Regions from separate parts of the Streptococcus alactolyticus genome, predicted to be linked through region 1. Evidence: predicted binding sites of a transcription regulator. Region 1 holds the regulator's gene; each other region holds the start of a gene.
What was found. The regulator CtsR, encoded in region 1, represses protease genes until heat stress. The targets are predictions, from matches to a motif close to TTGGTCAAAAAAGGTCAAANA.
Positions count from the first base shown of each region.

Region 2: ACFORE_RS05320 (ATP-dependent Clp protease ATP-binding subunit) is a predicted target of CtsR. The motif match lies at 3,131-3,151, and genes of this name have one in related genera.
Region 3: ACFORE_RS01660 (ATP-dependent Clp protease proteolytic subunit) is a predicted target of CtsR. The motif match lies at 1,324-1,344, and genes of this name have one in related genera.

Region 1 covers NZ_JBHRZX010000012.1:69,078-76,414, reverse strand. The annotation lists gene ACFORE_RS03195 (glycosyltransferase family 39 protein) at 1-169, opposite strand, end outside; gene ACFORE_RS03190 (S66 family peptidase) at 254-1,207, opposite strand; tRNA gene ACFORE_RS03185 (tRNA-Cys) at 1,346-1,416, shown strand; gene ACFORE_RS03180 (ATP-binding cassette domain-containing protein) at 1,475-2,239, shown strand; gene rpsB (30S ribosomal protein S2) at 2,781-3,548, shown strand; gene tsf (translation elongation factor Ts) at 3,655-4,692, shown strand; gene ACFORE_RS03165 (COG2426 family protein) at 4,825-5,289, opposite strand; gene ACFORE_RS03160 (CtsR family transcriptional regulator) at 5,523-5,984, shown strand; partial or broken gene ACFORE_RS03155 (AAA family ATPase) at 5,981-7,337, shown strand, end outside.
Region 2 covers NZ_JBHRZX010000020.1:35,467-42,803, reverse strand. The annotation lists gene ACFORE_RS05330 (DUF1827 family protein) at 1-99, opposite strand, end outside; gene ACFORE_RS05325 (NUDIX hydrolase) at 156-611, opposite strand; gene ACFORE_RS05320 (ATP-dependent Clp protease ATP-binding subunit) at 796-3,090, opposite strand; gene argF (ornithine carbamoyltransferase) at 3,323-4,306, shown strand; gene ACFORE_RS05310 (DUF1797 family protein) at 4,405-4,635, shown strand; gene ACFORE_RS05305 (amino acid ABC transporter permease) at 4,831-5,517, shown strand; gene ACFORE_RS05300 (amino acid ABC transporter ATP-binding protein) at 5,517-6,251, shown strand; gene ACFORE_RS05295 (ferrous iron transport protein A) at 6,446-6,919, shown strand; gene feoB (ferrous iron transport protein B) at 6,916-7,337, shown strand, end outside.
Region 3 covers NZ_JBHRZX010000006.1:87,943-95,279, reverse strand. The annotation lists gene ACFORE_RS01670 (DUF2129 domain-containing protein) at 1-111, opposite strand, end outside; gene ACFORE_RS01665 (YlbF/YmcA family competence regulator) at 115-543, opposite strand; gene ACFORE_RS01660 (ATP-dependent Clp protease proteolytic subunit) at 647-1,237, opposite strand; gene upp (uracil phosphoribosyltransferase) at 1,398-2,027, opposite strand; gene ACFORE_RS01650 (helix-turn-helix domain-containing protein) at 2,136-3,143, opposite strand; gene ACFORE_RS01645 (helix-turn-helix domain-containing protein) at 3,180-4,154, opposite strand; partial or broken gene ACFORE_RS01640 (oxidoreductase) at 4,172-4,924, opposite strand; gene ACFORE_RS01635 (Rossmann-fold NAD(P)-binding domain-containing protein) at 5,121-5,768, opposite strand; gene ACFORE_RS01630 (NAD-dependent succinate-semialdehyde dehydrogenase) at 5,991-7,337, opposite strand, start outside.

The DNA of each region.
Region 1 (7,337 bases):
CAAATGCTAGAATGGCTTTTCTAAACAGCCAAAAGCTAACTAGAATGATAATCAACCCAAGCGGAGAAGTCCATCCTAAAAATCCTACGGCAACTAAAAAAGCAAATGCAAAAATTCCCCGAATCGCATAACGCACGCTTAGGGAAAAGTATTTGTTGACGGTATCCATTAGTCCTGTTTTCCTCAATATGTAAAAATAGTCAGTATGACCATTATACCACAGCACAAGCCCTTTCAAATGGTGAGAAAAAGCCTATTCCCGAATGGAAATGCTGAAGCTGTCCGTGTCAATGCTAGCTTTTGCTCCAATCGTAATGGTAAAAAGCGGTTGGGTGTGGGCAAAGTCAAGATCATACATGACAGGAATGGTTTTCAAAATCGGGTGTTTGTCCAAGATGTAGATCAAGATATCTTGGGTCATTTGGCATTCTTTAGGAAATCGTCCGATAAGCACGGCTTTGGGCTGAGGGTAAGCCTGCAAAATTGCTGCCAAATTGCGCGTGAATTCGTAATAACCGTCTTCTTCGGATTGTTCCAAAAAAAGGACATAGTCTTCTACCTGTGGGGCATACGGTGTTCCGCGAAGAAGTCCAAAAGTAGATAAATTTCCACCAATAATGGTGCCAGAAGCTTTCCCTGCGTTGTAAATTTTCCATTCTGTTGGCATAAAATGACGTGGTTGTGTTGGGTCATACCAAGGGTCGCTTGACCACTCTTGACTTGGAACAAGGTCGTAAGCTGATTTTGTCGTGGCGTTTAACCAAGCCTTGCTCTGGTAATCTTGACCTTCTTTCATTTTAAAACTAGAATATGACGGTCCCATGTAAGTGAGGTTTCCAGTTTTAGCAAAAATAGCATTCAAAAAGGCTGTCGAATCCGAATAGCCACAGATGATTTTAGGGTGTTTGGCAATTAAGTCGTAGTCAAGATAGGGCAACAGTTCGTTAGAATTAAAACCACCAATCGTAGCCAGAATAGCATCAACAGAGTCATCAGCAAAAGCAGCGTGCAAATCAGCAACACGGCTCTTGATTGAAGAAGAATAGAGCATATCAGACTCTAAGTAATGTTCTGAAAATGACACACGAAATCCTAGATTTTCTAACGTTTCTTTGGCAGAAAGGTTGGCTTCAAATCCACCCAAGCGAGCAATTGAATCTGACGGACTGAGTACGCGAATGTGACTGTTAGGACTTAGTTTTTTCATAAAACGCCTCCAAAGATCTTTAGTATTATAGCATAAATCCCGTATTTTACAAGGAAAATAGAATCGGTAAGATAAGTTCAGAATTTAAGAAATCTACTTGACGCCATTTAGATTTTAAGGTAGAATATTATTTGTTATGGCGGTATAGCCAAGTGGTAAGGCACGGCTCTGCAAAAGCTTGATCGTCGGTTCAAATCCGTCTACCGCCTTTTAAGATACGAAATAAAAAGTCCGATTTTGTCGGGCTTTTTATTTTTTTATACGTAATTGAGTTTATTGCTGTCTGTTCATCGACACAGGAAACATGAAGTCTATTTTGGAGATATTTCTCTTACTCAAAATCCAGTTTTATCCAGAATGAATATTTCGATGATGCCTCAATTGCATGCTCCACTAAAAGGAATATCAATTAAACAATCAGTAACTGCAATCGGTAGAATAAGGGGACTTTCTAATGGAGTACTACAACAGGAAGTTAATGGGATACTCCAAAAATTAGATATAAAAAAGAGGGAAAATAAAACTGGGGAAAAGCTCTCCGGTGGGTTAAAACGACTAACATCGTTTGCGATGGCTGTTATTTCTCCGCCTAAAATTATTTTATTGGATGAACTAACGAATGATGTTGATCCAATAAGAAGGCATAAACTATGGTCATATCTAAAAGAGCTAGCTTCTAAAGGGCATATAGTTGTTATAGTAACGCATAATATCTTAGAAGTTGAAAAGTATGCAGATAAGTACTACTTATTTGAAAATGGAAAAGTTAAAACATATGGAAATGTAAGGGAATTATCGGTTAATTCAAAAAGTATCGTAAGATTTTTAGTTAAATCGAAGCGGACTTTAGAGGATTTTCCATTTGAATATGCGATCAATATAAATGGTGAAGTGGAGTGTCAATTGGATAATCAAAAGGTTTCTAAGCTATTTGAATGGATGGCAGATAGAATTGATAAGAAATTGATTTCGTATTACAGTGTGGCTACTGAAACTTTAAACGATAGTTATGGAGAGTTGGCTGAAAAGTAATCTACAACAATCATGAGTTTAATGACGTGGAGTTATATCAGGAATAAATCGCTAATCATTCTTTGTAGCATTGTTCAAGTCCTAATTTAATGACTCTGACAACACAGTTAATTTTGATGATTGGTTTACTATTTTCCCCATTCTTTTTCCAGCAAGAAGAATTCCGATGATCATTTTGAAGGTATATAGATTTTTGCCATTTGTTCCATCTGGCGATTTAGTTAGGAATAGTGTTTTTGGAGATCAAGTTATTTCAGTTAGTCAGATTATCACGTTAGTTGTGTGGTTAATCATCTGTTTTTTGTTATCGTTAAAGTGTCTGAATAAAACGAATTAGACTAATAATCCCACCCTCTAAATAAACGCTTGGTGATAGGATATTTGACTTGTCAAAAAAGGGTAGATGTGGTAAAATCAGCTTGTTGTATTATGCAACAAATACTCATTCTAGATGTATTGTGACTCTGTTGCTCATCACGAGTGGATTTGCAAGATGAAGTCTAGAAGAGGAAAAAAACATTATAAAAAGGAGAAACTACTCATGGCAGTAATTTCAATGAAACAACTTCTTGAGGCTGGTGTTCACTTCGGTCACCAAACTCGTCGCTGGAACCCTAAGATGGCTAAATACATCTTCACAGAACGTAACGGTATCCACGTTATCGACCTTCAACAAACTGTAAAAATGGCTGACGCTGCTTACGACTTCGTTCGTGACGCTGCTGCAAACGACGCTGTTATCTTGTTTGTTGGTACTAAAAAACAAGCTGCTGATGCTGTTAAAGAAGAAGCAGAACGTGCTGGTCAATACTACATCAACCACCGTTGGTTGGGTGGAACTCTTACAAACTGGGACACTATCCAAAAACGTATCGCTCGTTTGAAAGAAATCAAACGCATGGAAGAAGATGGAACTTTTGAAGTTCTTCCTAAGAAAGAAGTTGCTCTTCTTAACAAACAACGTGCTCGTCTTGAAAAATTCTTGGGTGGTATCGAAGATATGCCTCGTATCCCAGACGTAATGTACGTTGTTGACCCACATAAAGAACAAATCGCTGTTAAAGAAGCTAAAAAACTTGGTATCCCTGTTGTTGCAATGGTTGATACAAACGCTGACCCAGATGATATCGATGTTATCATCCCAGCAAACGATGACGCTATCCGTGCGGTTAAATTGATTACTTCTAAAATGGCAGATGCTATCATCGAAGGACGTCAAGGTGAAGATGCAGATGTTGATTTTGCATCAGAAGCACAAGCTGATTCAATCGAAGAAATCGTTGAAGTTGTAGAAGGAGACAACGACTAATTTTTAAGGCTTTAGATAGGCTTAAATAGGCTTTAAAACGGGGCAGAAAGCAAACCGCTCTGTCTCGTTTTTATTATAAAAACAAACTTCCTGGAGGACTTAAGAAATGGCAATTACTGCAGCTCAAGTAAAAGAATTGCGCGAAAAATCAGGTGCTGGTGTCATGGACGCCAAAAAAGCCCTTGTTGAAACTGATGGTGATATGGAAAAAGCAATTGAATTGCTTCGCGAAAAAGGGATGGCTAAAGCAGCTAAAAAAGCTGACCGCGTTGCTGCTGAAGGCTTGACTGGTATTTATGTTGACGGAAATGTTGCAGCAGTTGTTGAAGTTAACGCTGAAACAGACTTCGTTGCGAAAAACGCTCAATTCGTTGAATTAGTTGAAGCAACAGCTAAAGCTATCGCAGAACAAAAACCTGCTAACAATGAAGAAGCTCTTAAGGTGACTTTACCTTCAGGGGAAACTTTGGAGGCTGCTTATGTTAACGCAACAGCAACTATCGGAGAAAAAATTTCATTCCGTCGTTTTGCTATTGTTGAAAAAACTGATGACCAATACTTTGGTGCTTACCAACACAACGGTGGACGTATCGGTGTTATCACAGTTGTAGAAGGTGGCGATGATGCTCTTGCTAAACAAGTATCAATGCACGTTGCAGCGATGAAACCAACAGTTCTTTCATACGAAGAACTTGATCAAGAATTCATCCACGATGAATTGGCTCAAATGAACCACAAAATCGACCAAGACAACGAATCACGTGCAATGGTTAACAAGCCAGCTCTTCCACACTTGAAATTCGGTTCTAAATCACAATTGACTGATGAGGTAATCGCTCAAGCAGAAGAAGATATCAAAGCAGAACTTAAAGCAGAAGGCAAACCAGAAAAAATCTGGGATAAAATCATTCCAGGTAAAATGGACCGCTTCATGCTTGACAACACTAAAGTTGACCAACAATATACACTTCTTGCACAAGTTTACATCATGGACGACAGCAAAACTGTTGAACAATACCTTGATTCAGTAGGTGCTAAAGTGACAACTTTCGAACGCTTCGAAGTTGGGGAAGGTATCGAAAAATCAGCTAACGACTTCGAATCAGAAGTTGCAGCAACAATGGCAGCCGCTCTTAACAACTAAGAAACGGTGTCTAACTAAAAAGTCTGAGCTAGTAGCTCAGACTTTTTTTATTTGGTAGAAAGTATTTTTCAAATAAGAAGTTAAGACGTTTAAAAGAACTTAGGTTGCCCCTAAGCTCTTTTGATTGATTTTTTAGCTGATTGCCCCTAGACCAAAGACGGTTAGTGTTCCCATGATGATACCTGCGAGGATAACTCCAAGCATAACGGCAATAACACTTTGTTTGAAATTCCAGTCAAGGATTGAGGCTGCTAGAGTCCCTGTCCAAGCTCCTGTACCAGGAATTGGAATACCGACAAATAAAAGTAAAGCGATAAAGACCCCACGGTCGCCAGCAGCTGCTTCTAATTTTTGACCTCCGCTATGACCTTTCTTCAAGCACCATGTAAAGAAACCACCGATAACAGGTTTATCTGCTCCCCATTCAAGCACACGACGGGCAAAGAAAAAAATGATTGGCACAGGTATCATGTTACCAAAGACCCCGATAATAAGTGCTTGCCACATTGGGATACCAGTTGCGATAGCGTAAGGAACGGCACCACGCAATTCGATAAGAGGTACCATAGCAATAAGAAATGTAATGAGATAATTCATTTAGTCACTTATAACCTTTCGTTTGTTTCAGATTTTATTTTATCTTATATTAGAAACAAACACAACTAAAAATGAATAATTATAGCATGAAAATAATAGCCTGGAAAGTTTGCTAAGAGTTTCATGATATTTGGGGGCTTTTCATTTATAAAAGACCATAATTTTGATATAATAATAGTCAATTATAGTCAAAGACAGACCTTTGAGGTCTTTTGCTTGAAAGGAGGAGTCTAGTGGCTAAAAATACATCGGACTGTATTGAAGAATATATAAAGCAGCTATTAGCTCAATCAGGTATTGCTGAAATCAAACGCTCAAACTTGGCTGATACCTTTCAAGTCGTTCCTAGCCAAATTAACTATGTGATTAAGACACGTTTTACCGAAAGTCGTGGCTATACGGTTGAAAGTAAGCGAGGTGGGGGTGGCTATATTCGCATCGCGAGGGTGCGTTTTTCAGACCGTCATCAAATGTTTGGTAATCTGATGGCACATATTGGGGAGCGCATTAGTGAACAGATCTTTACGGACTTGATTCAGCAGCTTTTTGAAGAAAAGATTATCAGCGAGCGTGAAGGGAATTTAATCTTGGCAACGGCTTCAGATGAGGTTCTCGGAGAAAACGCCCCAGAGATTAGAGCGCGGATGTTGCGCCGAATTTTACAAAGATTAGATAGAAAAGGATTTCATTTATGAGTGAGTACTCGTTAAAAATGCAGGAGGTTTTCAATGTCGCGCAGTATCAAGCAGCACGTTTTGAAAGCCCCTATTTAGAGAGTTGGCATGTGCTATTGGCCATGGTAGCTGTACATGATTCAGTAGCAGGTCTTACCTTTGCAGAATACCAAAGTCGTATTCCTTATGAAGAATACGAAGCAGCAGCTGTTTTGGCACTAAATAAGTCACCGTTGGAACGTGTTGAGCAGATGCGTTTTGTGGAACAGTCAAAAGCGCTTAGCGATGTTCTTGACTTTGCACAAGAGATTAGTGTTGTGACGGACGACATTGAAGTTGGGACAGAGCACGTACTTTATGCCATGTTGTTAAACTTGGATTTGTTTGCGACACGTTTATTGGAAGTGGCTGGTTTCAAGCAGAAAGAAGACGGCGATTCGGTTCGTTTGATTGATTTGCGTAAGAGCTTGGCACGTTATGCGGGCTTTACCAAGGAAAATATCAAAGCCATTCATGAGCTTTGTAAACCGAAAAAAGCAAGCATGGGCGGTGCTTTTTCAGACATGATTAAACCGCAATCCACTGCAGGAGAACTGTCTGATTTTACGCGTGATTTGACGGAAATGGCACGTCAAGGAAAGCTTGAGCCCGTTATCGGACGTGACAAAGAAATTTCACGAATGGTGCAAGTGCTTAGCCGTAAAACTAAGAACAATCCTGTCTTGGTGGGAGAAGCTGGTGTTGGTAAGACAGCTTTGGCTTATGGTTTGGCGCAACGCATTATCAATGGAGCGATTCCATATGAATTGCAAGATATGCGTGTCTTGGAATTGGACATGATGAGTGTGGTTGCTGGCACGCGTTTTCGTGGGGATTTTGAAGAGCGCATGAATCAAATCATTTCAGATATTGAAGCAGATGGTCATATTATCTTGTTTATTGATGAAGTGCACACGATTATGGGGTCAGGGTCAGGCATTGACAGCACCTTAGATGCGGCAAATATCCTAAAACCTGCCTTGGCGCGTGGTACCTTGCACATGGTGGGTGCAACAACACAAGAAGAATACCAAAAACACCTTGAAAAAGATGCTGCGCTTTCTCGTCGTTTTGCGAAAATCACGATTGAAGAGCCAAGTGTTGAAGATGCTTATCAGATTTTGTTGGGCTTGAAGAAATCTTATGAGGACTTCCATAATGTTACCATTTCAGATGCCGCTGTTTTGACAGCTGTTAAATCTGCTCACCGTTATTTGACCAGCAAAAACCTACCTGATTCTGCTATTGATTTGCTGGATGAAGCCAGTGCAACCGTGCAAAGTTTAGTTAAGAAAGAAGCGCCAGCGATGTTGACGCCTGCTGACCAAGCCATTT
Region 2 (7,337 bases), on a different contig from region 1:
ATTTCCTGCTGAATAAGTCTCAACCAGCTGAGCATCCGTATTGCGAAGTTGGTTACGAACTAACTCAGAGTGGCTACTGGTGGTGTTGATTAATCTCATATACTCCCCTCCTGATGTTTTCTTTACATTAATATTATAACACGATTTTTAACAAATTAAGCGTTTTTATGGTGTTTTTTCAGCCAGGCTTTCACACCCCATTGGTGGCTGCCGCGTTTTAATTTTTGGATGGCTTCTTCAACATGGAACCAAGCGAGGTTGTTAAAGTCCTCAAGCGGTGCCCCTAATTCTTGAAAATGGGTGACTTCGTACAAGTAAGCAGGGTTGTAGAAGTAGGTATTGCGATGACGTGAGTAGAAGTACTCATCGGCTTGCCCATAATAATAGCCAATATCCGCTGAAAAGCCCAATTCTTCTCGGAGCTCACGTTGCAAGGCGGTAAAATGGTCTTCACCAGCTTCGATTTCGCCACCAGGCAAAAACCATGAGCCGTTTGGAGCTTGAACTAAAATGATTTGCGTTTGGCTCTTATCTGGAATAATCGCATACACGCCATAGCGCGCTTTATAGTTAACATGGTCTAATTTTTGACCGAAAGTAGGATTTGTCATAATGCTTTTCCTCCATTGGTAAATGGGATAGAAGCAGCGAATCAGACAAACCTGACGACACTAAATCCATCCATTACTTATATTATACTAAATCGCTCTCATTTTTTCCAGAAAGTTATCTGAATATTTTAATAATATTGGTTTTTAAAATTCTCCAGATAGTTGCTATCTGGAGAATAATGACTTATTCTGTCGGTTCTGATACGGTTTCAGCATCTTTATCTTTGTCTTTGTTAGCGGATTTGATGCTAATCTTGCCCTTGCTGGTCAAAACAGCCTTCAAATCTTTTTCGCTTGGATTTTCAAGATAGTAGTCGGTAATAGCATCTTCAATGTAGTCTTGAATAGTACGACGGAGAGGACGTGCTCCCATTTTAGGGTCGTAACCAATGTCAACCAATTTTTCTTTTACCTTATCGGTTACTTCAAGATGAATGTCATTTTGAGCAAGGCGTTTGTTAACATCATCAAGCATGAGGTTGACGATGTGGAGCAAGTTATCCTTGCTGAGTGATTTGAATTCGATAATGCCGTCAAAACGGTTCATAAATTCAGGGCTGAAGTAGTTGCCTAATTCGCCTAGAACAGAATTAGTGCGTCCTTCGCGTACTGCCCCAAAACCAACGCTAGCTTCTACCTTACCAGTTCCGGCATTTGATGTCATGATGATAATGGTATCCTTGAAGCTGACTGTGCGTCCTTGTCCGTCTGTCAAACGACCGTCATCAAGAACTTGCAAGAACATATGCATCACATCAGGATGCGCTTTTTCCACTTCATCAAGCAAGATAAGTGAATAAGGGTTGCGGCGTACTTTTTCAGTCAATTGTCCAGCTTCTTCGTAACCAACATACCCTGGAGGGGCTCCGACAAGTTTAGCGACAGCGTGTTTTTCCATGTACTCAGACATATCAAAACGAATCATGCTATCAGCTGAACCAAAGAGTTCGATAGCCAATTGCTTTGAAAGTTCGGTTTTACCAACACCAGTTGGCCCGACAAAAAGGAAAGAACCAATTGGACGATTTGGGGTACCAAGTCCGACACGATTACGGCGGATGGCTTTGGCAATTTTATCCACAGCCTCATCTTGTCCAATCACGTGTTTCTTCAAATCATCGGCTAAATGAATCAATTGAGATTGTTCTTTTTCTTTCAAGTCGCCAACAGGAATGTTGGTCTTTTCTTCAATGATCGCTTCGATGGTTTTTTCAGTGATGACTGGAATATCTTCCTCGTTGATAGTTTGTTGCTGCATTTCCTTGTATTTAGCGATTTGGTCGCGAAAATAAGCAGCGCGTTCGTAATCTTCTTCACGAGTGGCTTGAGTTTTCAAGTTTTCAGCTTGCTCTAGACGTTTATCGATTTCTTTTGGATCAATAAAATTAAGCGTCAAATTCATGCGAGAACCAGCTTCATCAAGAAGGTCGATGGCCTTGTCAGGCAAGAAACGGTCTTGAATATAGCGGTTTGATAGATTTGCGGCTGCTTCAATAGCATCATCACTGTATTTGACATGGTGGTAATCTTCATATTTCTTTTGAATACCACGAAGAATGGTAATGGTTTCTTCAACGCTTGGTTCATCCACTTTGACAGGCTGCATGCGACGTTCTAAAGCAGCATCTTTTTCGATGATGCGATATTCATTGAGGGTTGTTGCCCCAACCAGTTGCAATTCACCGCGTGCCAAGGCTGGTTTCAAAATGTTACCTGCATCCATGCTGCCATCACCTGTTGAACCTGCACCAACAATTTCGTGAATTTCATCAATGAAGAGGATAACGTCCTTACGTTTGCGGATTTCTTCCATCAATTTTTGCATGCGTTCTTCAAATTGACCACGGATGCCAGTGCCTTGAACGAGGCTAACCACATCTAAGCGAATGACTTGTTTGTTTTGCAATTTTTGTGGCACATTGCCGTCAACGATTTTTTGGGCTAGGCCTTCCACAACTGCGGTTTTACCAACACCAGGTTCTCCGATGAGGACAGGGTTATTTTTGGTACGGCGGTTGAGAATTTCGATGACACGGACAATTTCAGAATCACGTCCGATGACAGGGTCAATATCGCCACGAAGGGCCATTTCAGTAATATTGATACCAAATTCTTCTAGTAAGCCTTTTGGTTGTTGGGCACCACCATTGTTGCGATAGTTGTTGTTATTGTTGCCTCCGTTACGCCCACCATTTCCTGACTGAGTTGGAGGTGTATTTTGGAAGTTTTGATTTCCAAATGCTTGGAAGTTACCTAGATTGCTAAAAAAATCGTCAAATGGATTGGTACCAGATGCTTGGTTTTGATTGTTTGACGTAGCTGATTGCCCCCCACCTAGATTTCCTAAAATAGTATTGTTAGGGTCAGTTTTCATGATTTGATAGCAGTTTTGGCACAAGTCAATCTGCTTTTGCTGACCGTTGACATTTGTATAAAGATGAATGGTTGATTCATTTAAATGACAATTTTGACAGAGCATATAATATACCCTCCTTTCGAAATCACTGACTATGGCGACAAAGGTCAAAGATAGTCAAATTTATATTTCCATTATAGCATGTGATGACTAGAAATCAAGGAAAAAGATTACAAAATTATCACTCCTGTCATTAGAGTGCTATATTTTATTTTTATTCAGAAAATATTGACAAATGGTATATTTATGCTAAAATAAATTATAATATTTCAGAATAAAAGGGTGGAGATGACATATTACAAAACAAAAATCATTTGTGAAAGAGATTGATTTTACAAAGGAAGAGCTCTTAGAATTGATTGATTTAGGCTTGGCTTTTAAGGAATTAAAAAAGAAAAGAATTTTGCATAAGTATTTAGAGGGATTGAATATTGCCTTGATTTTTGAAAAAGCCAGCACGAGAACGCGTTCGGCTTTCACGGTGGCAGGGCAAGATTTGGGCATGAATGTCACTTATCTTGGTAGTGACGAGATTCAGCTGGGCAAGAAAGAATCCGTCATTGATACGGCAAAAGTTCTGGGGTCTATGTTTGATGGGATTGAATACCGTGGTTTTAAGCAAGAAGATGTGGAGGCCTTGGCAGAGCATTCGGGCGTGTCTGTTTGGAATGGGTTGACAGACACTTGGCACCCGACCCAAATGATTGCAGATTTTATGACTTTAAAGGAAGTTTTTGGCAGTTTGGACGGTTTAAGCATTGCTTATGTCGGTGATGGACGCAATAATATGGCGAATTCCTTGCTGGTTACCTCAGCTATTTTGGGAGTTCATGTGACCATCATCGCTCCAGAGAGTTTGCAGCCAGAAGCAGAAATTGTTGCTTTGGCGCAGCAATACAATAATGGTGCGACAATCACGATCACCGATGACCTTGATGCTGTTAAAGGTGTGGATATGCTCTACACCGATGTTTGGGTATCTATGGGAGAAGCGGTTGACTTTAAAGAACGGATTGACCTGTTGCTACCTTATCAGATTAACGCGGACTTGTTAGCCAAAACGGAAAATCCAAATGTGATTGTCATGCACTGTCTGCCAGCTTTTCATGACCTTAATACCGAGATTGGTCAGGAGATTTACCAAAAATACGGCTTGGCCGAACTGGAAATCACAGATGCTGTTTTTCAACAATTTAGCCCGATCATTTTCCAAGAAGCAGAAAACCGTATGCATTCTATCAAGGCAATTATGTACCAATCGCTCAAGGTCATTTCTTAATTGAACCATAAATATAAGAAAATGCCCTCCTAAGAGTGTTTGTTTAGGAAAAATTATGTTAAAATAGAAAAGACAATAAACAAATAGGAGAAAAAAACATGGAATCACATTTGGTGAGAATTATCAACCGTTTGGAATTGATGACAACTGATAGTAGCAATCTAAAACGTAATTTTGAACGTGATGGTGTCGTTGTGGCAGAAGTGTCATTTAGCAATGACTCTGAAAATGGTCCTGTTTTCACTTTGCGTGATGTTGAAGCGCGTGAGTTTTACTCATTTGATAGCATCGACCTTATCGCAATGGAAATCTACGATCTTCTTTACTAAAATAGCGATCATTTAAAAAGTCAAACGGGGGTTGTTTTAAAAAGCAACCTTTTTCGTTTTGATGCTCTGACATAAAGGGGTTGTTACGACGCTCCTTTTTTGCTGAAAAAAAGCAAGGTAAGCACGTCTTTGTGTTGTTGTATTTTTATTCAAAGAATGTTATAATTAGTTGATTATTAGTGATAGGAGAAATAAATGAACTTTTCATTTTTACCAGAATATTGGTCTTATTTTAACTATGGTGTCCTTGTGACCATTATGATTTCGGCTTGCGTCGTCTTTTTTGGGACCATTATTGGTATTTTAGTTGCTCTGGCTAAACGAACAAATAGCAAGATTTTAAACGCGATTACGAGTTTTTATGTCTGGGTTTTCCGTGGGACACCCATGGTCGTTCAGATTATGATTTCATTTGCTTGGATGCATTTTAACAATGCCCCTATTATTGGATTTGGGGTTTTGAACCTTGATTTTTCACGTCTATTACCTGGTATTATTATCATTTCTTTAAATAGCGGTGCTTATATTTCTGAGATTGTGCGTGCAGGGATTGAGGCAGTGCCTAAGGGGCAGTTGGAAGCGGCGTATTCGCTTGGAATTCGTCCCGTCAATGCCATGCGTTACGTCATTTTACCACAGGCTTTGAAAAACATTTTGCCAGCCTTGGGGAATGAATTTATTACCATTATCAAAGACAGTTCCCTCTTGCAAACCATCGGGGTTATGGAATTGTGGAGTGGGGCACAATCAGTCGTGACCGCCACTTACCTACCTGTAACGCCACTTCTTTTTGCGGCATTTTACTACTTGATGGTAACCACAGTCTTGTCTTTCTTATTGAAACAACTGGAAAAACGTATGGGAAATGGAGCTCGTAACTAATGTCAAAAACAATTATTTCAATCAAAGGACTTCATAAATATTTCGGAAAAAATGAAGTATTAAAAGGAATCGACCTCGATATTCACGCGGGAGAAGTGGTGGTTATTATCGGACCGTCAGGTTCAGGAAAATCAACCTTCCTTCGTACCATGAATTTATTGGAAACACCAACTAAGGGTGTGATTACCTTTGAAGGGGTAGATATTACAGACAAGAAAAATGATATTTTTAAAATGCGTGAAAAAATGGGTATGGTTTTCCAACAATTTAACCTTTTCCCAAATATGACGGTTTTAGAAAACATTACCTTGTCGCCTATCAAAACAAAAGGAATTCCGCAAGCCCAAGCAGAAGCTAAGGCTTATGAATTGCTTGAAAAGGTCGGGCTTCGTGATAAGGCAGACGCTTATCCAAATAGCCTTTCAGGTGGGCAACAACAACGTATCGCGATTGCGCGTGGCTTAGCTATGGATCCTGACGTTTTGTTGTTTGACGAACCCACATCAGCCCTTGACCCTGAAATGGTTGGAGAAGTACTTGGGGTTATGCAAAACCTCGCCAGATCAGGGATGACAATGGCTATCGTGACACACGAAATGGGCTTTGCCCGTGAAGTGGCTGACCGTGTAATTTTCATGGACGGCGGTGTTATCGTGGAACAAGGAACGCCAGAAGAAGTCTTTGAACACACCAAAGAAGAACGAACAAAAGACTTTTTAAGTAAGGTCTTGTAAACAAAGCATTGAAATCATAGAAATGGGTTGGCCTTTAGCCGTTCCTTTCTATGATTTTTTTGTGATAATTAGAATAATTCTCATTTTTGTTATAGGCTGGAAAATATGGCAAATCGGCTAAATTGGGTCGGTTTTTGTGCTATAATAAAGCCTTATAACAGGAGATTTTCTTACCTGGTAGGGAGGTTTTAGATATGATTTTGCAAAATGCAAAGGTGGGGATTCCCTACACCGTTGCGAGCATAGATTTACCAGATGATAGTGTGCGGCATTTATCGCACTTGGGGTTAAAGGTGAGCAGTCCCATTCGATTGGTGTCTAAGACATCTACAAGTGCTATTGTCATGCTAAAATCGAGTCGTTTGGCCTTTGATCAATCCATTTTAAAACACATTGATGTTACCGAAGAAGGTGACAAGGAAGTCATGCCTTTGTCGAATTTGAAGGTTGGCGAATTCGCTTATATCGAAGGCATTTATGCGGTAAATGAAACCAAACGGCGTCTTATGGATATGGGACTGACGCGTCATACCAAAGTTTACCTTCGTAAAGTCGCTCCGCTAGGTGACCCGATTGAAATTCGTTTACGTGGGTATGAATTGACCTTGCGCAAGTCTGAAGCGCAGATGATTAGTGTGGTGAAAATCGAGGGAGAGGAGGACAAATGACAGAAATTGCTTTAATCGGAAATCCCAATAGCGGGAAAACCAGTTTGTTTAACATTTTGACAGGAACCAATCAGCGCGTGGGAAATTGGCCTGGAGTGACGGTTGAGCGTAAGAGTGGGACAGCCAGGCTCAACCAAAACTGGCAAGTTCAAGATTTGCCTGGTATTTATTCCATGTCGCCTTATACGCCTGAGGAAAAAGTTGCCAGAGATTATTTGTTGAGCAACCGTGCTGACAGCATTTTAAATGTGGTAGATGCCACAAATCTTGAACGCAATCTTTATTTGACCACTCAGTTGATTGAAACGGGTATCCCTGTAACATTGGCCTTGAACATGAGCGACGTGCTAAAAGCTCAAGGGAAAGAGATTAGTGTGGATAAGTTGTCTTATCAACTAGGTGTTCCTGTCGTTTCGAC
Region 3 (7,337 bases), on a different contig from region 1:
GTGCATTTTTCTAGAATGATAGAGGACATCGCCGTATTTTGCCAACTTTCGCGCATCACGATTATAATACAAATAAACGATAATCCCTTGTCGTTCCGTCTTTTCAAACATAGCTTATCCTCCTTTATGATGGCATTGGTGGTGAGATGAGTGGGCGGCTAGGGGCAGTCCCGTATCCACAAAAATAGCAGATGAAATCACTGACGAGATGTCTTGGGTCAATTCTGCTAAAATCTTTTGCACCGCAACTTCACTTTGCCGCAAAGCACTCATTTTCTCATGCATATCAATTGTTCTTTTTGTTTGAACCAATTGACGACGCAAGGTTTTGACTTCAGGGCGAAAAGCTGCATAAGTCTCAACAGCCTCATATTCTTGCCGCAGGGCTTGAAAAACTGCAATGTCTTCTTGCAAAGCCTTATCTGAGAGAAAGACGTGCCGCACCGCAAGGTAATCTTGCACGCTATCTAAGGCTAAAAAGGCTGCAACAACCTCATCAATCGCATCATCAATGGCTAGTAATTGGTCATCAATTGTCAACATAAATCGATTATACCATATTTGTCTGAAAATGTACCCTCACCTTGTTTTCAAAATAGCACAAAAAAAGTCTGCAAGAGCAGACTTTTATGATAAGGCTTATGCCTTAGTTTAATTCGTTGTTGACCATGATTTCATCGATGAAGCCATATTCAAGGGTTTCTTGGGCACTCATCCAGTTATCACGTTCAGCATCAAGGTGAACTTTTTCAAGCGGTTGTCCTGAATTATCCGCCAAAATTTGTTCTAAGTTTTGACGTGTTTTCAAAAGGTGTTCAGCAGCAATAGCCATATCTGTTTGTTGTGTACCGCCACCAGTACCACCCATTGGTTGGTGAATCATGTATTCAGCATTTGGCAACATGAAACGTTTGCCTTTAGCACCTGAAGAGGCGATGATGGTACCCATAGATGCTGCCATACCCATAACGATAGTTTGAACATCTGATTTGATGAAATTCATTGTATCCACAATCGCCAAACCAGCAGATACTGAACCACCAGGAGTATTGACATAGAGGTAAATGTCTTTAGTATTGTCTTGGGCGTCAAGGAATAAGAGTTGAGCAATGATTGAATTTGCCATATTATCTTCAACAGGTCCAGTCAACATGATAATACGGTCTTTCAACAAACGTGAATAAATATCGTATGAACGCTCACCGCGGCTTGTTTGTTCAATTACTACAGGAATCATAAATATTCTCCTTTTTTAAATAGTCAGAGCAAGCTGTTTATCAAGGATTGTGCTGTGCTCGATTGATATGAGTTTATTATAGTCAATTGGTCAACAAAGGTCAAATAAAAACGTCGCTTTTTAAAAACTTTCTAGCCGAAACTAGAAAGTTTTCTGAATATTATTTTGTTCCAAATAAGCGGTCACCAGCATCGCCAAGACCTGGAACGATGTAGCCGTGTTCGTTTAGTTTTTCATCCAAAGCGGCGGTGTAGACATCCACATCTGGATGAGCTTCTTGCAAGGCTTTGACCCCTTCAGGAGCAGATACGAGGCAGACAAACTTAATGTTAGCAGCACCACGTTTTTTCAAGGAATCCACTGCTAAAATGGCTGAACCACCAGTGGCCAACATTGGGTCAACGACGAAAATTTGACGTTGGTCAATATCTTCTGGCAATTTCACCAAGTATTCAACAGGTTGTAAGGTTTCTTCGTCACGATACATACCAATGTGACCAACCTTGGCTGCTGGTACTAGACTAAGAAAACCGTCAACCATCCCAATACCTGCGCGCAAGATTGGAACGATAGCTAATTTTTTACCAGCCAATTGTTTTTGAACTGTCTTTGTAATAGGTGTTTCGATTTCGACTTCTTCTAAAGGAAGGTCACGTGATACCTCATAACCCATTAACATGGCAATTTCATTGACCAATTCACGAAAATCTTTGGTTGACGTTGTTGAGCGACGCAAAATAGACAATTTGTGTTGAATCAATGGATGTGAGATAACTTGAAATTTTCCCATAATTCTACTCCCCTTTTCATTTTTTGGTATAACCCTATCAATTATATCAGAAATACGAAAAATATGCTCATGATTGACTGACAAATGTCATCATTTTTGTGCCTTTGCTCAGCTAATATTTTGTTGATGAGAAAGGTTAGGTTCGGTTAATAATTTGGTTTGGTATTGTTTAAAGGTCATGCCTGTCCAGCGTTTAAAGGCTCTTAGTAAGCTTGAACTTTCAGCATAACCAAGCAAGTATAAGATATCCTCAGTAGATAGACGCAATTGCAGATAGGAGCAGACCATGGCTTTTTGCACTTCTTGCAGTTCTTTATTAAAGCTAGTCCCTTCAGCGACGAGTTTACGTTGTAAGGTTCTTGAGCTAGTGTCTAAACGTTTAGCAAGGGTGTTCAAATCTCCCTTACCGCTAGGAATACTGCGTTTGAGTTCTCGGCGAAGTTTTGCTGTCATGCTATCTTCTGCTACTGGTGAAAAGGTATAGTTTTGGTCAAATAAGGATTCTAAGTAAGACCACATCATGTTGTGAGAAGGAGAGAAATACCTTTCCAAATCGGCTTTAGCCAGCAGCATTTGATTATCTGCACCTATTTGTATCGGACAAGCAAATGTGTCATGTAAGATATCCTCGTAAGGATAAGGAGTAGTGACTGAAATGGGATGAATATCAACGCCCGTTCCAGTCCTCAAAACATCTAATAAAAGCAATTGCTGATTAATAATGAGAAAACGTGGTAGTGGCTTGTCAGGTAGCATATAAGAAAACTGAATAGAAACAGTGTCCCCTAAATCCTCCACATGAACAAGGACAGATCCATTGCTTTTTCGATAGGTTTCAATGCGTTCCAAGGCCTCTAAACCATTACGGCAAGACAAGGCTGAAAAATAGGGAGGAACCAGCATTTTGACGTTAACTAGCTGACTAATCGAATAAATGACCTCATCTGAAATCTCTTCTTCCAATATTTTAACCAATTTCAAGTATTGAGCGGCATCGTATTCGATTTCGTCTTGCCAAAGTTTATTGGGCAGCTCGGCTTTTTCCAAAATATCTCGCATTTGAATATTTATGGAAGACAGGAAACTTTGAAACTGTGGTGTAATGATTAACTTCATCTTTGGCGTGCTTATCCTTTTTAAGAGCGGACGATGCTAATCGTCAGTTGAATTTTTGTATTCGGTGATGGTCATTCCAGTCCATTTTTTGAAGGCGCGTGAGAAAGAAGAAACTTCAGCATAACCAATCAAATACGCGACCTCATCAGTAGTCATTTCTGGTTTTTTCAAGTAACTTAATGCTAATAATTTTTGAACGTTTTGCAATTCTTGGTTGAATTTGGTACCTTCAGCACTCAAGTTGCGTTGTAAGGTGCGGCTGCTAATACCCAAGGCTACTGCGATATCCTCAACTGAGAATTCCCCACTTGGAATAGCTTTGTAGAGCATTTGTTGGACAACACCTGTAAAGCTTTCACCAGAAATAGCTTCGGCTAGGCGTTCTTTCAATTGCGGCTCCAAATAATCCAGCATGATGTTGTTAGCTGTGATAAATGGGCGTTCTAAGTCAGCCTTGTTGAAGATAATTTCATTACCTTCGGTGTATTCCACGTGGCAACCAAATGATTCTAAGGCTTCTTGACCGTATTCGAAAGGAACCCCTATACGAACAGGTTTGATGGCTTCACCTGTTCCTGTCCGAATCATATCCAAAATCAAATGTTGCTCATTTAAGACCGCAAAGCGTGGCAATTCCAAGCCTGTGTAATCGTAACGGTAGCTCACTCGCACCAAATCATCAAAGGTTTCAATATCCACAATGATTGGTCCTGTGATGCGTTTAAATTTTGCAAAATGCTTGATAGCCATCAAGCCGTTTTTTGACGACAAAGCGGCAAAAAACGGTGGCATCATCATTTGGATGTTTTTCAGACGGCTCATTTCTAAAATTTGCTCATCCGTCAAGAGTTCGTCCAAAGCGGTTAATAAATGGAAGTAATCAAGTGTTGATAACGCGAATTCTTCTTTTTGATAATCTTCTTGATAGCGCAGTGACTCAGGTAATTGGTCTAAGTCAACATCAATGCTTTTTAAAAATTGAAAATATTGGCCACTCACACTTAATTTCATAATTTATTTCCCCTTAATTAGCTTGCGTGTTTCATAATATAGTCAAATAGACGAGTTGGTAAGATAGTGTGTAGGAAGACAAGTGGTTTAGCTCCCATACCAATCAAGTAACGTGGGCGAGGACGACGGCTGTTGACCGCTTTTGAAATCGCACGTGAAATGATTTTTGGATCAGACATCATGTTACCTGAATATTGGCTACGCATACCTTTTGCTGCTTTTGTAGCTTGTTCTTCGTAAGCTCAACCTTTTGCAGATGCTTCCAATTTGTCAGCTGCGATGAAGCCCCAATCCGTTTTGATACCACCTGGTTCGATGATTGAAACGTCAATACCAAAGTCAGAGGTTTCCATACGAAGAGCATCAGACAAAGCTTCTACGGCGTATTTTGTTGCATGGTACCAAGCACCAAAGTAAGTTGTCAAACGACCACCCATTGATGAAACGTTGATGATGCGTCCTGATTTTTGTTTACGCATATGTGGCAATACTAGTTGAATCAATTCCGCTAAACTAAATACGTTAACTTCAAATTGAGCGCGTGCTTCTTCCATGCTAACGTCTTCTAGGGCACCGTATGAACCGTAACCAGCGTTGTTAACCAAAACATCGATGCGACCTTCGTTTTTGATGATGGTATCGACTGCTTTTTTGATTGAATCGCCATCTGTCACGTCTAGGTAGATTGGTTTAACACCTTTAGCTTTCAAAGGTTCCATAGCATCCAAACGACGTGCTGCACCGTAAACGATATGACCTTGTCCAGCCAAATCTTATGCTGTTTGATAACCAATACCACTACTTGCTCCTGTTAACAAAATAACCTTTTTCATTTTTTCTTACCTCTATTTCTTCTTTTTCAATTGATGTCTTTATTATAGTCCTTAATTTTGGCTTTTGCCATAACTTATAACGCCATTATTATGACAGTTAATGACAAACGCAATAACATTTTTCGTCATATTTTTAGTGAACGCTGTTCATCATGTCATCATGCAGGTAAACCGTTTGTTTGGTGCGGCGTTCTGCATTTTTCACCATTGCTTGCGCAACGTTTTGTGGGGTGATACCTTTCCAGCCAGACATTGGTCCGACTAGGACAGGTGAGATGACTTGGAAAATCTTAATCCAAATGGCATCGCCAAGTGGCAGGTTCTCGCGGTCAGGGGCGATGAGCATTGACAGATGGTAGAAACGCACATCACCAAGTGACATACTGCGTAGCGAATCTTCTAAGCGCCCTTTAACTTGCAAATATTTGTAATAAGATATTTGGCTATTGGCACCCATAGCAGATACTAAATTAAAGCTTCTGATTTTACCTTGACAAATTTTCGCGAATTGGAAATCATAGCCAAAATCAACTTTTTCAAATAACTTGCGGCCATCTGTTCCAATGGCGAAAAAGACATCTGCGTCTTGTAACACCACATCATCGACAATCGGATGGTTAAAATCAATCAAGATTCTCTTCATCTTGTCGTGGTCTGGTAAACGTCGAATAGACTCACGTCCTAGGACATAAACCTTATCATAGTAAGCACTTTTCAGTGTTTCATTTAAAATATGGCCACCTACTTCACCAGTAGCAACTAAAATAATTGCTGTTGCCATACTCTTTTCCTTTCTTACAAGTACCTGTCAACACATCCTTAAGATGTTGACTCTTAACTTTTGACACTATTATTATACGTCTAAAGTATTGGAAATAAAATGATAAAGGATGCCTTTCATTTGCCATTTTACGACAATCCTTGACAGCTTTCATCAAAATGAACTGCTAAAAAGAAAAAGAGTGTAGCCTCTTAGCCTCTTAAGGAGTCGTCTTATCTATAATTATAAATGGAAAACTTTCATATCAATGCTATTGCTATTGATGTATTTTTGGTTAGTAAATTCACGGATACCGTCAGCACCTAATTCACGGCCGTAACCTGAGTTTTTGATACCACCAAATGGAATAGCTGGTGATGGAAGAGTTGGTTGGTTAACGCTGACTGCACCTGATTCCATTTGTGCAGCAAGGCGGTAAGCACGTTCTGGTGATTCCGTGTAAACTGAGCTACCTAGACCGTATTGTGTACCATTAGCAAGGGCAACCACTTCTTCTTCAGTGTCGAATGAGAAGATCATCAAGACAGGACCAAAGATTTCTTCGTTGAAGATTGGGTTATCTGGAGTCACATTTGTCAAGATAGTCGGTTGAACAAAGGCTGTGTCTTCTGGAACAGGTTGACCATAAGTTGTTGCTGTTGCACCGTGTTCAACGGCAAGGGCAATTTGTGCACGAACTTTGTCAGCGGCTTTTTTATTCACAACAGGAGCTAGAGTTGTTGCTTGGTCCATTGGGTCACCAGATACCAAGTTGCAAACAGCTTCTTTGATTTGTTCCATGAAAGTATCGTAAAGGCTAGAGTGAATGAACATACGTTTGTCGCCTACACAAGCTTGACCTGATAGGGTTAGGCGTCCAACCATAGCACCTTGCATCACTTTTTCCATATCTGCATCGTCTAGAACAACCATGGCATCAGAACCACCTAATTCAAGGACGATTTTCTTAAGGTTTTGACCAGCTGTTGCAGCCACACCACGTCCAACTTCTGTTGAACCTGTAATAGTCACACCTGTCACACGAGGGTCAGCAATGACACGGTCAGATTGTTCGTAGCTGACAAACAAGTTTGTGAAGACACCTTCTGGTGCACCAGCGTCACGCATCAATTTTTCCATTGCAAGGGCACATTGTAGTACGTTTGAAGCGTGTTTCAAGACCATCACGTTACCTGCCATAAGGGTTGCTGACATTGGACGAACGATTTGGAAGTAAGGAGCGTTCCATGGTTCGATTTGGTAAATAATTCCTGTTGGTTGGTAGATACCTACTGCATCACCTGCGTTTTGGTCAGGGTTTTTGATGATTTCTGGTTTCAAGTATTCAGCACCGTGATCAGCGTAGTGGTTAAACATATCAGCAACCACGTTCATTTCCCAAGCTGATTCCATGAAGAGTTTTCCTGTTTCAAGTGTATTGTAGCTTGCCAACTCTTCGCGGCGTTCCATAACTAATTCAGCAGCGCGGTGAAGGATTGCTGCACGTTCTTCAAACGTTGTGTTTTTCCAAGATTGGAAAGCTTCGTGAGCTTTGACTAATTTTTCTTCTAATTGAGCATCTGTTAATGT